2 regions of the Pseudenemella bisphenolivorans genome follow, and region 2 is predicted to be linked to the other one. Evidence: riboswitches for the same ligand, from Rfam matches in the RefSeq annotation. Region 2 holds a riboswitch; the other holds the start of a gene.
The links. Region 2 has a riboswitch for cobalamin ahead of cobN (cobaltochelatase subunit CobN). Riboswitches for the same ligand answer to the same signal wherever they lie in the genome.

Region 1 (5,624 bases), on a different contig from region 2:
TGCGGTCTGCCAGGGAGATACCCATGGTCACTTACCTGCCTTTCCGGCCTTACGACGAACGTGCTCACCGGCGTAGCGGATGCCCTTGCCCTTGTAGGGCTCGGGCTTGCGAATCTTGCGGATGTTGGCCGCGACCTCACCGACCGCCTGCTTGTCGATGCCCTGCACCGCGAAGCGGGTGGGGGTCTCCACCGCGAAGGTGACACCCTCGGGGGCAGACACGACGACCGGGTGCGAGAAGCCCAGGTTGAACTCCAACTGGGTGGGGCCCTTGGCGACGACACGGTAACCGACGCCGACGATCTCGAGCTTCTTCTCGTAGCCCTCGGTGACACCGGTCACCATGTTGGCGACCAGGGTGCGGGTCAGGCCGTGCAACGACTTGGACATCCGCTCGTCGTTGGGGCGCGATACCTCAATCTCACCGGTCTCGGCGCGGTCGACGGTGATCGGCTCGGCAACGGTGTGGGTCAGGGTGCCCTTGGGGCCCTTGACCGAGACGTTGCGGCCGTCCAGGGTGACCTCGACGCCGGACGGAACGGTGATCGGGAGCTTACCGATTCGGGACATGATCTAACTCCTTATCCTGCGTCTCGTCACCAGACGTAGGCGAGGACTTCCCCACCCACGCTCTTGGAGTTGGCGTCCCGGTCGGTCAGCAGACCCTGGGAGGTCGAGATGATCGCAATGCCCATCCCGCCGAGTACCTTCGGCAAGCCGGTCGACTTGGCGTACACGCGCAGGCCGGGTTTGGAGATGCGCCGCACACCGGCGATCGAGCGCTCACGGTTCTGGCCGTACTTGAGTTCGAGGGTCAGGGTCTTGCCGACCTCACCCTCGCCCGGCTCGGTGACCTGGTAGTCGGTGATGTAGCCCTCGCTCTTGAGGATCTCGGCGATTCCCGCCTTGATCTTGCTGTGCGGCATCGAGGTGCTGTCGTGGTACGCCTGGTTGGCGTTGCGCAGACGCGTCAGCATGTCTGCGATCGGATCAGTCATGGTCATGGCTGGAAAGCCTCTTTCTCGCGGTGGTTTCCGGTGTCGGCCGGACCTTCAGCGGTTTTGGTATTGGTGGTGCTCAACGTCACCAGGAGGACTTGGTAACGCCGGGCAGCTCGCCCTTGTGGGCCATCTCGCGCAGGCAGACTCGGCAGAGGCCGAACTTGCGGTACACCGACTTGGGTCGTCCGCACTTCTGGCAGCGGGTGTATCCGCGCACGGCGAACTTCGGCTTGCGGGACTGCTTGACCTTGAGCGCTGTCTTTGCCATCTGTCAGCTCACTTCTTCTTCTTGGCGTAGTAGGCCGGGCCGCGGGTGCGCTTGCGGGGCGGACGCGGGTTGTCGTTGAAGGGGAAGCCCAGACGCTTCAACAGCGCCCGACCCTCGTCGTCGTTCTTGGCGGTGGTGACCAAGGTGATGTCCATGCCCCGGACGCGGTCGATCTTGTCCTGATCGATCTCGTGGAACATGACCTGCTCGGTCAGCCCGAAGGTGTAGTTGCCGTTGCCGTCGAACTGGTGGCTGTTCAGACCGCGGAAGTCGCGGATCCGGGGCAGCGCCAGAGTCATCAGGCGGTCGGCGAACTCCCACATCCGGTTGCCGCGCAGGGTCACGTGGCAGCCGATGGCCTGGCCTTCGCGCAGGCGGAACTGGGCGATGGACTTGCGGGCCTTGGTGATCGCCGGCTTCTGGCCGGTGATGGCGGTGAGGTCCTTCACCGCGCCGTCGATGACCTTGGAGTCACGGGCGGCGTCGCCGACACCCATGTTCACCACGATCTTGACCAGACGGGGAACCTCCATCACGTTGGCGTGACCGAACTCCTCGCGCAGGGCGGGGGCGATCTCCTCGCGGTAGCGCTGCTTCAACCGCGGCATGGTCGCGGTGTCAGTGCTTGCGGGCGTCATCGGTGTTCAGCTCCTCTCCGGTCTTGCGGGCGATGCGGACGCTGCGGAATCCCTTGTACTCCGAGCCGTCGGCACGCTTCTTGGTCACTTCGGTGCGGGTGTAGCCGACCCGGGTGACCACCTCGTTGCCGTCCTCGTCCTTGACGACCAACTGAACGTTGGACACATGGATCGGGGCCTCGGACGAGATGATGCCGCCCTTGGTGGTGCGACCATCGGCACCCTGGGAATCCCGGCGGTGGCGCTGGACGATGTTGACATTCGACACCGTCACGCGCTCGCGCTCGATGTCGACCGACAGCACCTCGCCGGTGCGGCCCTTGTCCTTGCCCGCGATGACCTTGACCTGGTCACCCTTCACGACATGAAGCTTCTTGCGTGCCATCTCAGATCACCTCCGGAGCGAGCGAGATGATGCGCATGAACTTCTTCTCGCGCAACTCACGACCGACCGGACCGAAGATGCGGGTGCCGCGGGGCTCCCCGTCGCTCTTCAGGATCACGGCGGCGTTCTCGTCGAACTTGATGTACGAACCGTCGGCGCGGCGGCGCTGCTTCACGGTGCGCACGATGACGGCCTGGACGATTTCGCCCTTCTTGACGTTGCCGCCCGGAATGGCGTCCTTAACAGTGGCGACGATCTTGTCACCAATGCCGGCGTAGCGTCGGCCCGAGCCGCCGAGGACACGGATGCAAAGGATCTCCTTGGCACCGGTGTTGTCGGCGACTTTGACTCGCGACTCCTGCTGGATCATCTATTTCTCCTGGTTGTCACACTGGTTCCCGAGCACGCTGGCACCAAAACAGGCACAGCAAGGCATCCCGGGCCTAGTGGAACTGACGGTAGGGTCTGCTGCTCGGGAAAGGTCCCCCATGGCTACGCTTGCCGCGCTGACGTACGCACGGCTTCGAAATACCAAGGGCTCGATCCTGGGCAACCCGGATAGCCTAGCCGATCCGCCGATCCGATGCGAATCGCCGAAGTGGCCCCCTCACTTGCGGACGCGACCTCGTTCTGGCGTAAGCTCACTGGCGTTCCACGCAGGGGAAGTCCGGTCGAAGTCCGGCGCTGACCCGCAACGGTAGACCGCACCAGGTGCGGTGAGCCCGATTACCTGCCGGAACGAGCCATACATCGTCCGTCGAGGCTTGCGGACCGGCACCGTGCTTTCCGTGTCGCCTCGACTTCACCTGCGAGGATTCAGATGCGGAAATTACTACTTCTCCTGGCCGTGCCGCTACTGGCATTGACGGCCTGCGCCACCTCCCGCGACGAGGTTGCCGCCCGGGACGCCGGGGCTGGAAACACCTTCGCCGAGCCCGTGACGCTCACCAACTGCGACATGGAGCTGACCTTCACGGCTCCGCCGCAGCGGATCATTTCGATGAACGACCACGTCACCGAGGTGCTGCTCGAAATGGGGCTCGGTGACCGGATCGTCGGAATGGGATACGGCAAGGCCACCCCCCTGCCCCAGTACGCCGAGCAGTGGCAGAAGATTTCCAAGCTGGCCGATGAATACCCGACCATGGAGCAGATCATCGACGCCGAGGCCGACCTGGTGGTGGGTGGGTTGTCCAGCGCGTTCAACGAGAAGGAAGGCCGCTCCCGCGAGCTGATGGCCGAGCACGAGATTCCGAGCTTCCTGTTCACCGAGTACTGCGCCACCACGTCCTTCGACCTGGAGATGCTTCGGACCGACTACACCAACCTGGGCAAGATCACCGGCAACACCGAGGCCGCCGACACGTTGGTCGAACAGGTCACCGGTGAGATGGCGGCGATCAACAAGAAGGTGGCCGGGGCCGAGCCGGTACCCACCTTCATCTACGACTCCGGCGACAAGGAGGTCTACACCGTGGGCGGGGTGGGCGTCGGCAACCTGATCCTCACCCAGGCCGGGGGCAAGAACCTGTTCGCCGACGGGGAGCGGCCCTACTCCAAGACCTCCTGGGAGCAGGTGGCCGAGCGGTCTCCCGAAGTGATCGTGGTGCTCGACTACGGCGAGCAATCCGCCGCGGAGAAGATCGCCTTCCTCAAGCAGCAACCCCTGATGAAGACCACCCCGGCGATCAAGAACGAGCGGATCGTGGTCGTTCCCTTGGATGACTTCTTCGAAAGCCCGCGGATGACCACATCCACCCGCACGATCGCCGAAGCCCTGCATCCGGAACTGGTCAAGTGACCGCGATCAGTGCCGGGGCCCGTCGGCTGATGCACCGTCGGATTCCGTTGGGCTGGTGGCTGATCGGGCTCACCGTGCTGCTGGTGCTGGCACTGGTGTGGTCGGTCACCGCCGGGTCGGTGCGGATTCCCTCCGGTGATGTCTGGGCGATGGTGTGGCACCGGTTGACCGGTGCGGTCGAGCCGTGGTGGACCCCGGCGCGGGAGGCGATCGTGATCGACTCCCGGGTGCCGCGGGCACTCACCGCAGCGGCCGTGGGGGCCAGTCTGGCGATCGCCGGCGGATCGGCCCAGGCGGTCACCCGCAACCCCCTGGCCGACCCCTATCTACTGGGGGTCTCGGCTGGCGCCGGCTTCGGAGTGGTCTGCGCAACCGTGTTGGGCATCACCGGTGGGGTGGCCGGTTGGTTGCTGATTCCGGTGGCCGCCTTCATCGGCGGGATGGTGCCGATGGCGGTCGCCCTGGCCGTGGCCCAGGCGGTGCGCACCCCCACCGCGATGATTCTCACCGGGGTGGCGATGGGACAGGTCTTCTCCGCTCTGGTCACCTTCGTGCTGCTGGTGATCGCCCGGGAACGGCAACTGGTCTCGGTACTGCACTGGATGGCCGGTGGCTTCGGTGATGCCCGGTGGCGTTCGCTGATCATTCCGGTGGTGGCGCTGGTGGTCGTCGGCTCGCTGCTGTTGCTGGCGGGACGACAACTCGACCTGCTGCATGCCGGTGAGGACGGGGCGGCCGCCCTGGGGCTGCCGGTGCACCGCTTCCGGATCCTGATCCTGCTGGCGGTGTCTTTGTTGGCCGGCACCTCGGTGGCGGTGGCCGGTGGGATCGGTTTCATCGGGCTGTTGATTCCACACCTGGCCGGGATGCTGGTCGGGGTCCGGGCGCGCCGACTGTTGCCGGTGGCCGCGTTGACCGGGGCGGTGGCCCTGGTGGGGGCCGACACCTTCGCCCGCTCGGTCTCCCAGGCCGTGGAACTCCCCGTCGGTGTGGTGACCGCCCTGATCGGCGCACCGGTGTTCGTGTTCATGTTGTTGCGTACTGCTCGGGGGACGAAATGATTCTGCGCGTCAATGATCTGCACCACGCCTTCAAGCGCACCCCGGTGCTGCGCGGGGTGCACCTACGGGCCGACCCGTCCTCGATGATCGGCTTGGTCGGCCCCAACGGTTCGGGCAAGACCACCGTGTTGCGGGCCTGTTACCGGGCTCTGGACCCCGATGCCGGTGAGCTGTGGATCGGGGACGATCAGGTGAGCCATCTGGGTCGACGTGAGGTCGCCCGCCGGCTCGGTGTCGCGGTGCAGGAGCCCTCCCCCACCCCTGGACTCACCGTCCGCGATGCGGTGGCGCTGGGACGTACCCCGCACCGGGCCTGGTACGCCAACGACACCACCGAGGACCGGGCGATCGTCGAGGAATCGCTCATTGAGGTCGGGCTCGGTGCCCTGGCCGACCGGGACGTCAGCGATCTGTCCGGTGGGGAACGGCAGCGGGTCTCGCTGGCCCGCGCGCTGAGCACCCGGGCCGCG
Region 2 (5,624 bases):
GCCGTCCAGGGCGTGCAGCACCATGTCGATCTCGCGGTCGGTGGCGCGCAGCCGGGGGATGATCTCGTCGCAGGCGAACCGCAGGGCGGCGGCAGCCTCGTCGTTCGGCCCGCCCAGGATGTCGGCGACCACCGCCTCGACCGCATCGGCCGACCAGTGGTGGGCGGCAACCTGTTCGACCAGGCGACGGGCGGTGTGTTCGGCCAGGTCGGTGTCGGTCTTCGAGGCGTTGTTCTCGGCCAATCCCAGCGCGGTGCGCAGACCCCGGACGAATCCGGTGCTGCCGCCGAACATCTGGTTGGCCCGCAGCATCGCCAACACCAGGTTGACCTCGCCCTCACCCTCGGGTGCCTGCCCCAGCACGTGCAGCCCGTCGCGGATCTGCACGTCCTTGATCTCACACAGCCAGCCGTCGACGTGCAGCACGAACTCGTCGAAGGCCTCGTCGTCGGGACGTTCCTCCAGGCCCAGGTCGAAGTGCAGTTTCGCGGCCTGGATCAGGGTCCAGATCTCCCCGCGCAGGGCCGGGGCCTTGGCCGGGTCCATCGCCTGGACGTTGCCGTACTCGTCCAGCAACTGCTCCAACCGGGAGATGTCACCGTAGGACTCGGCCCGGGCCATCGGCGGCACCAGGTGGTCGACGATGGTGGCGTGCGCCCGGCGTTTGGCCTGGGTGCCCTCACCGGGGTCGTTGACCAGGAACGGATAGATCAGCGGGACGCTGCCCAGCGCGGCGTCCGGGCCGCAGCCGTCGGAGAGGGCCAGGTTCTTGCCGGGCAGCCATTCCAGGTTGCCGTGTTTGCCGACGTGCACGATTGCGTGCGCCCCGAAACCGTGCTCGATCCACTGGTAGGTGGCCACGTAATGGTGGGTGGGCGGCAGGTCGGGGTCGTGGTAGATCGCGATCGGGTTGTCGCCGAAGCCGCGCGGCGGCTGCACCAACAGCACCACATTGCCCGAGCCCAATGCAGCCGAGACGATCTCCCCGTCCGGGTCGGTTTCGCGGTCGACGTACACCTCGCCGGGGGCCTCACCCCAGTGTTCGGTCATCGCCTCACGCAGATCGGCCGGTAGCCGCTCGAACCAGCCGCGGTACTGCGCGGCGCTGATCCGCACCTGCGCCTCGGACACCTGCTCCTGGGTGAGCCAATCGGGATCCTGGCCCCCGGCGGCGATCAGGGCATGCATCAGCGCGTTGCCGGCGGTGGTTTCGGGGTCCTCGTCGGCGACCGGGGGCAGCGGGTCGACCCCGGGCAGGGTGCACGGCGAACCGAGGTCGTAACCGGCCTCGCGCATCGCCCGCAGCAGCCTGATCGTGGACACCGGGGTGTCCAGGCCGACGGCATTGCCGATTCGGGAGTGCTTGGTCGGGTAGGCCGACAGCAGCACCGCGATCCGCCGTTCGGCCGGCGGGATGCGCCGCAACCGGGCGTGGTTCACCGCGATCTGCGCGACCCGGGCGCAGCGTTCGTGATCGGGCACGTAGTGCGGCAGGCCGTCCCCGTCGGTTTCGCGGAAGGAGAAAGCGACCGTGATCAACCGGCCGTCGAACTCCGGGACGGCCACCTGGGTGGCCACGTCCAGCGGCGACATGCCGTCGTCGGATTCGGTCCAGGAGGCCCGGCTCCAGGTCAGGCACAGGCCCTGCAGGATCGGGATGTCGAGTGCGGCGAGTTTCTCCACATCCCAGGATTCGTCATCCTCACCGGCCCCGGCGGTGGCCGGTTTGGTGCCCCCGGCGGCCAGCACGGTGGTGACCAGCGCGTCCAGGGTGCCCAGGTACTCGATCAGGTCGGCCGAGGCGTCGCGCAGCGAGGTGGCGTGAATCGGCACCCCGATGCCACCGGCGGCGTCGATCGCATCGGCCAGGGCGTGCACGTAGTCGGTGTTCTCCGCGGCGTACTGGGCCCGGTAGAACAACACCCCGACCCGGGGTCGGTCGGCATCGGTGGGTTCGGGACGGTCGAGCACCCCCCAGCTCGGAAGTTCGACCGGCGGCTCGAAACCGTCCCCGGTCATCAACAGGGTGTCGCTCAGGAACCGGTGCAGGTTGGCCAGGTTCGTCGCGCCACCGTAGGCCAGGTAACGATGGGCCTCGGCGACGGTGCCCTTGGGTGCGGTCGACAGTGCCATCAACTCGGCGTTCGGGGCCTGCTCGCCGCCGAGCACCACCACGGGCACCTGCAACGCACCCAGACCGGGGACGAGGGTCTGCAGATCCTGGGGGCTGCCAAGGATGCGGGCGATCACCAGATCACAGCCGCCGATGTCGGGCACCTCGGTGCGGGCGGGGTTGGCCCACAGATAGTCGGCGCCGCTGGCCCTGGCGCTGAGCAGGTCGGTATCGGATGTCGACAGCAGTGCGATACGGGGCATCGGCGACGCAACTCCTCACCGGGGTGTCCACGCCCCGGGTGGTAGGGAACCGCCGAGTACCGGCGGCAACGGTGGCTGGAGCACGTTCCTGACTCACCCCGATGGGGCTCACAGTGGCGGGACCGTCCCGGACTTTCACCGGGTTCCGTGCTGTCAACCAGGAGACACCCTAGCGCGAGGCGAACCGGAACTGTCGATGCCCGCCGCCCCGGCAGAGAGCCCGGAAAGCCCGAGTCCTACGATGACGGCGTGTTGACCTCGACCCGTCCCGCCCAAGATCGTTGCCCCGGAGTTCTGCGCCCCTACGTCAGTGGGGACGGCGCGTTGGTGCGGTTGCGATCACCCGGCGGACGCGTACCGGCCGAGACCCTGCGGGCACTGACCGGTTACGCCGCCGCCAACGGGGCGCCGGTGCTGCAGTTGACCAGCCGCGGCAACCTGCAACTGCGCGGTCTGCCCGACCCGCTGCCGGCCGACCTGGAACCGCTGGTGGTCGAGCTCGGCCTGTTGCCCACCCCCAGCCATGAGGTGATGCGCAACATCATCGCCGCGCCCTTCGATGCGGCTTCGGCCGAGATGGCGACCGCTTTCGACGCCGGGCTGCGGGCCGATGAGGAACTGGCTCGGCTGCCCGGACGGCTGCTGGTCGCCTTCGACGACGGCACCGGGGTGATGCTCGGGGAACCGTGGGATCTGGCCCATGTCGCCGAGACCCCGGACTCGGGCCTGCTGCTCGCCGCCGGTTGCCCCCGGGTGCGTCGGGTGGCCCGCGGTGAGGCCGTGGCCGCGATGTTGGAACTGGCCCGGGCCTTCGTCGCCGACCGGGAACATCCCCATCCCGATCCGGTGTGGAATGTGCGCGATCTGCCGGCCGAGGCGTCCGTGTTCGCCTTGTTGACCGACGCAGTGGACGAGCTGCCGGCCGCGACCACCCCGCCCGAACCCGGCATCCACGGCGACGACCTGTTGGTCGGGGTGCCGCTCGGCATGCTGGAGCCGGCCCAGGCCGACCTGATCGCCGAACTGTGTTCTGGGGTGGTCGTGGTCACCCCGTGGCGGTCGATCCTGCTGCCCGGACGGGGCGATGCCGAGGTCGCGGGCCGGCTGGCCGAGACCGGCCTGATCATCAACGCCGGCGATGCTTCGACCCGGGTGAGTGCCTGTGTCGGGGCGCCGCACTGTGTCCGCACGAGTTCGCCGACCCTGCAGATCGCCCGCGATCTGGCTCGCGACGGTGACCTCGGCCACGTCCATGTCTCGGGCTGCGACCGCCGCTGCGGGCACTCCGCCCGCGCGGTGGACGTGATCGCCCCGACCGATACCGAGCACGCCCGACACCTGCTCCGGGAGGCAACCCGATGACCATCCGCCGGCCGGCCCGCCGCTACGACTACATCACCGACGGTCAGGAGATCTACCGTCGCTCCTTCGGGATGATCCGCGATGAGGCCCGGGCCCGGCTCGGCGCCTTCGCGGGTGATGTGGCCGATGTCGCCGTCCGGGTCGTGCATGCCGCCGGTGATGTCGAGGTGGCCGACCGGGTCGCCGCCCACCCGGAAGTGGTGCGCGCCGCCCGGGCAGCATTGCGTGCCGGGGCACCGATCCTGACCGACTCGCAAATGCTCGCCCACGGCGTCACCCGGCGCCGGCTGCCGGTCGACAACGAGGTGGTCTGCACGCTGCGCGATGAGCGGGTGCCCGAACTGGCCGCATCCTGGGACACCACCCGGGCCGCGGCGGCGGTGTCGCTGTGGGGGGAGCGGCTGGCCGGAGCGGTGGTGGCGATCGGCAATGCCCCGACCGCGCTGTTCCATCTGCTCGAAGTGCTGCTCGACGAAGACCTGGCCGCTCCTCGTCCGGCGGCGATCATCGGCATGCCGGTCGGCTTCGTCGGATCGGCCGAGTCGAAGCAGGCACTCGCCGAGCACGAACTGCCCGAGGGTGGGCAGGTGCCCTGGATCGTGGTGCACGGCCGCCGGGGCGGGTCGGCGATGGCCGCCGCCGCGGTGAATGCGATCGCCCACGAACACGAGTTGGCATGAGCGGACGTCTGTACGGGGTCGGCCTCGGCCCGGGGGACCCCGGCCTGATCACAGTGCGCGCCGCCGGGCTGATCGGCCGCGCCGATGTGATCGCCTACCACGCCGGTGCCGGTGGACGGGCTTCGATCGCCCGCGGGATCGCCGCCGACCTGTTGCCGGACGGGGTGATCGAGGAAGAACTGCGCTACCCGGTCACCACCGGCAGCTATCAGCACCCCGGCGGCTACCACGGGCTGATGGCCGAGTTCTACGACGACTGTGCCGCCCGATTGAGGGCTCATCTGACCGCCGGACGCGAAGTGGTGGTGCTCGCCGAGGGCGACCCGCTGTTCTACGGCTCCTTCATGTACCTGCACGACCGGCTCGCGCCCGAGTTCGAGACCGTGGTGGTGCCCGGGGTGACCGCGATCAGTGGCGGCACCGCGGCGATCCCCGAGCCGCTGTGCCGGCACGAGGACGTGCTCACCGTGTTGCCGGGCACCCTGCCGGTGCCCGAACTCGCCCGCCGCCTGGCCGACACCGACGCCGCGGTGATCATGAAACTCGGCCGCACCTTCGCCGGGGTGGTCGAGGCCCTGCGTCAGGCCGGGCTGTTGGAGCGGGCGGTCTATGTCGAACGTGCCAGCCGCGAGGGTGAGCGGGTGTTGCCGGTGGCCGAGGTCGACCCGGCCTCGGTGCCCTATATGTCGCTGATCGTGGTGCCGGGTCTGGATCGGCGCGCCGACTCGGCCGGACGAGCCGAACCGGTGGCGGCCGAATCGTCCGACACCGAATCGGGTACCGGAACCGTCCATGTGGTCGGCCTCGGGCCCGGCCCCGACCGCTGGCTGACCCCCGAAGCGGCCGAGGTGTTGGCCATGGTCGACGACGTGATCGGTTATGCCCCCTATGTCGAGCGGGTGCCGCAACGCGAGGGCCTCACCCGGCATGCCAGCGGCAATACGGTCGAGGTCGACCGGGGCCGGCTGGCCTGCGAACTGGCCCTGGCCGGACGACAGATCGCGGTGGTCTCCGGCGGCGACGCCGGCATCTTCGGGATGGCCGCCGCGGTTTTCGAAGCCGCCGACTGTCCCGAGTTCGCCGACGTGCCGATCAACGTGGTGCCCGGGATGACCGCAGCGGTCGCCGCCTCGGCACTGGCCGGGGCACCGCTGGGGGCCGACCTGGTGTTGCTGTCGCTGAGCGACCGGTTGAAACCGTGGTCGG

Region 1: linked by a shared signal. The riboswitch ahead of ACR4XW_RS02620 (ABC transporter substrate-binding protein) and the one ahead of cobN (cobaltochelatase subunit CobN) in region 2 are both predicted to bind cobalamin.

The regions. Positions count from the first base shown of each region.
Region 1 covers NZ_JBPGNY010000001.1:536,666-542,289, forward strand. The annotation lists gene rplR (50S ribosomal protein L18) at 1-25, opposite strand, end outside; gene rplF (50S ribosomal protein L6) at 28-570, opposite strand; gene rpsH (30S ribosomal protein S8) at 597-1,004, opposite strand; gene ACR4XW_RS02600 (type Z 30S ribosomal protein S14) at 1,084-1,269, opposite strand; gene rplE (50S ribosomal protein L5) at 1,278-1,907, opposite strand; gene rplX (50S ribosomal protein L24) at 1,888-2,292, opposite strand; gene rplN (50S ribosomal protein L14) at 2,294-2,662, opposite strand; cobalamin riboswitch at 2,907-3,044, shown strand; gene ACR4XW_RS02620 (ABC transporter substrate-binding protein) at 3,113-4,093, shown strand; gene ACR4XW_RS02625 (FecCD family ABC transporter permease) at 4,090-5,154, shown strand; gene ACR4XW_RS02630 (ABC transporter ATP-binding protein) at 5,151-5,624, shown strand, end outside.
Region 2 covers NZ_JBPGNY010000002.1:113,339-118,962, reverse strand. The annotation lists gene cobN (cobaltochelatase subunit CobN) at 1-2,376, opposite strand, end outside; cobalamin riboswitch at 2,439-2,563, opposite strand; gene ACR4XW_RS05405 (ferredoxin-like domain-containing protein) at 2,626-3,738, shown strand; gene ACR4XW_RS05400 (precorrin-8X methylmutase) at 3,735-4,418, shown strand; gene ACR4XW_RS05395 (precorrin-2 C(20)-methyltransferase) at 4,415-5,624, shown strand, end outside.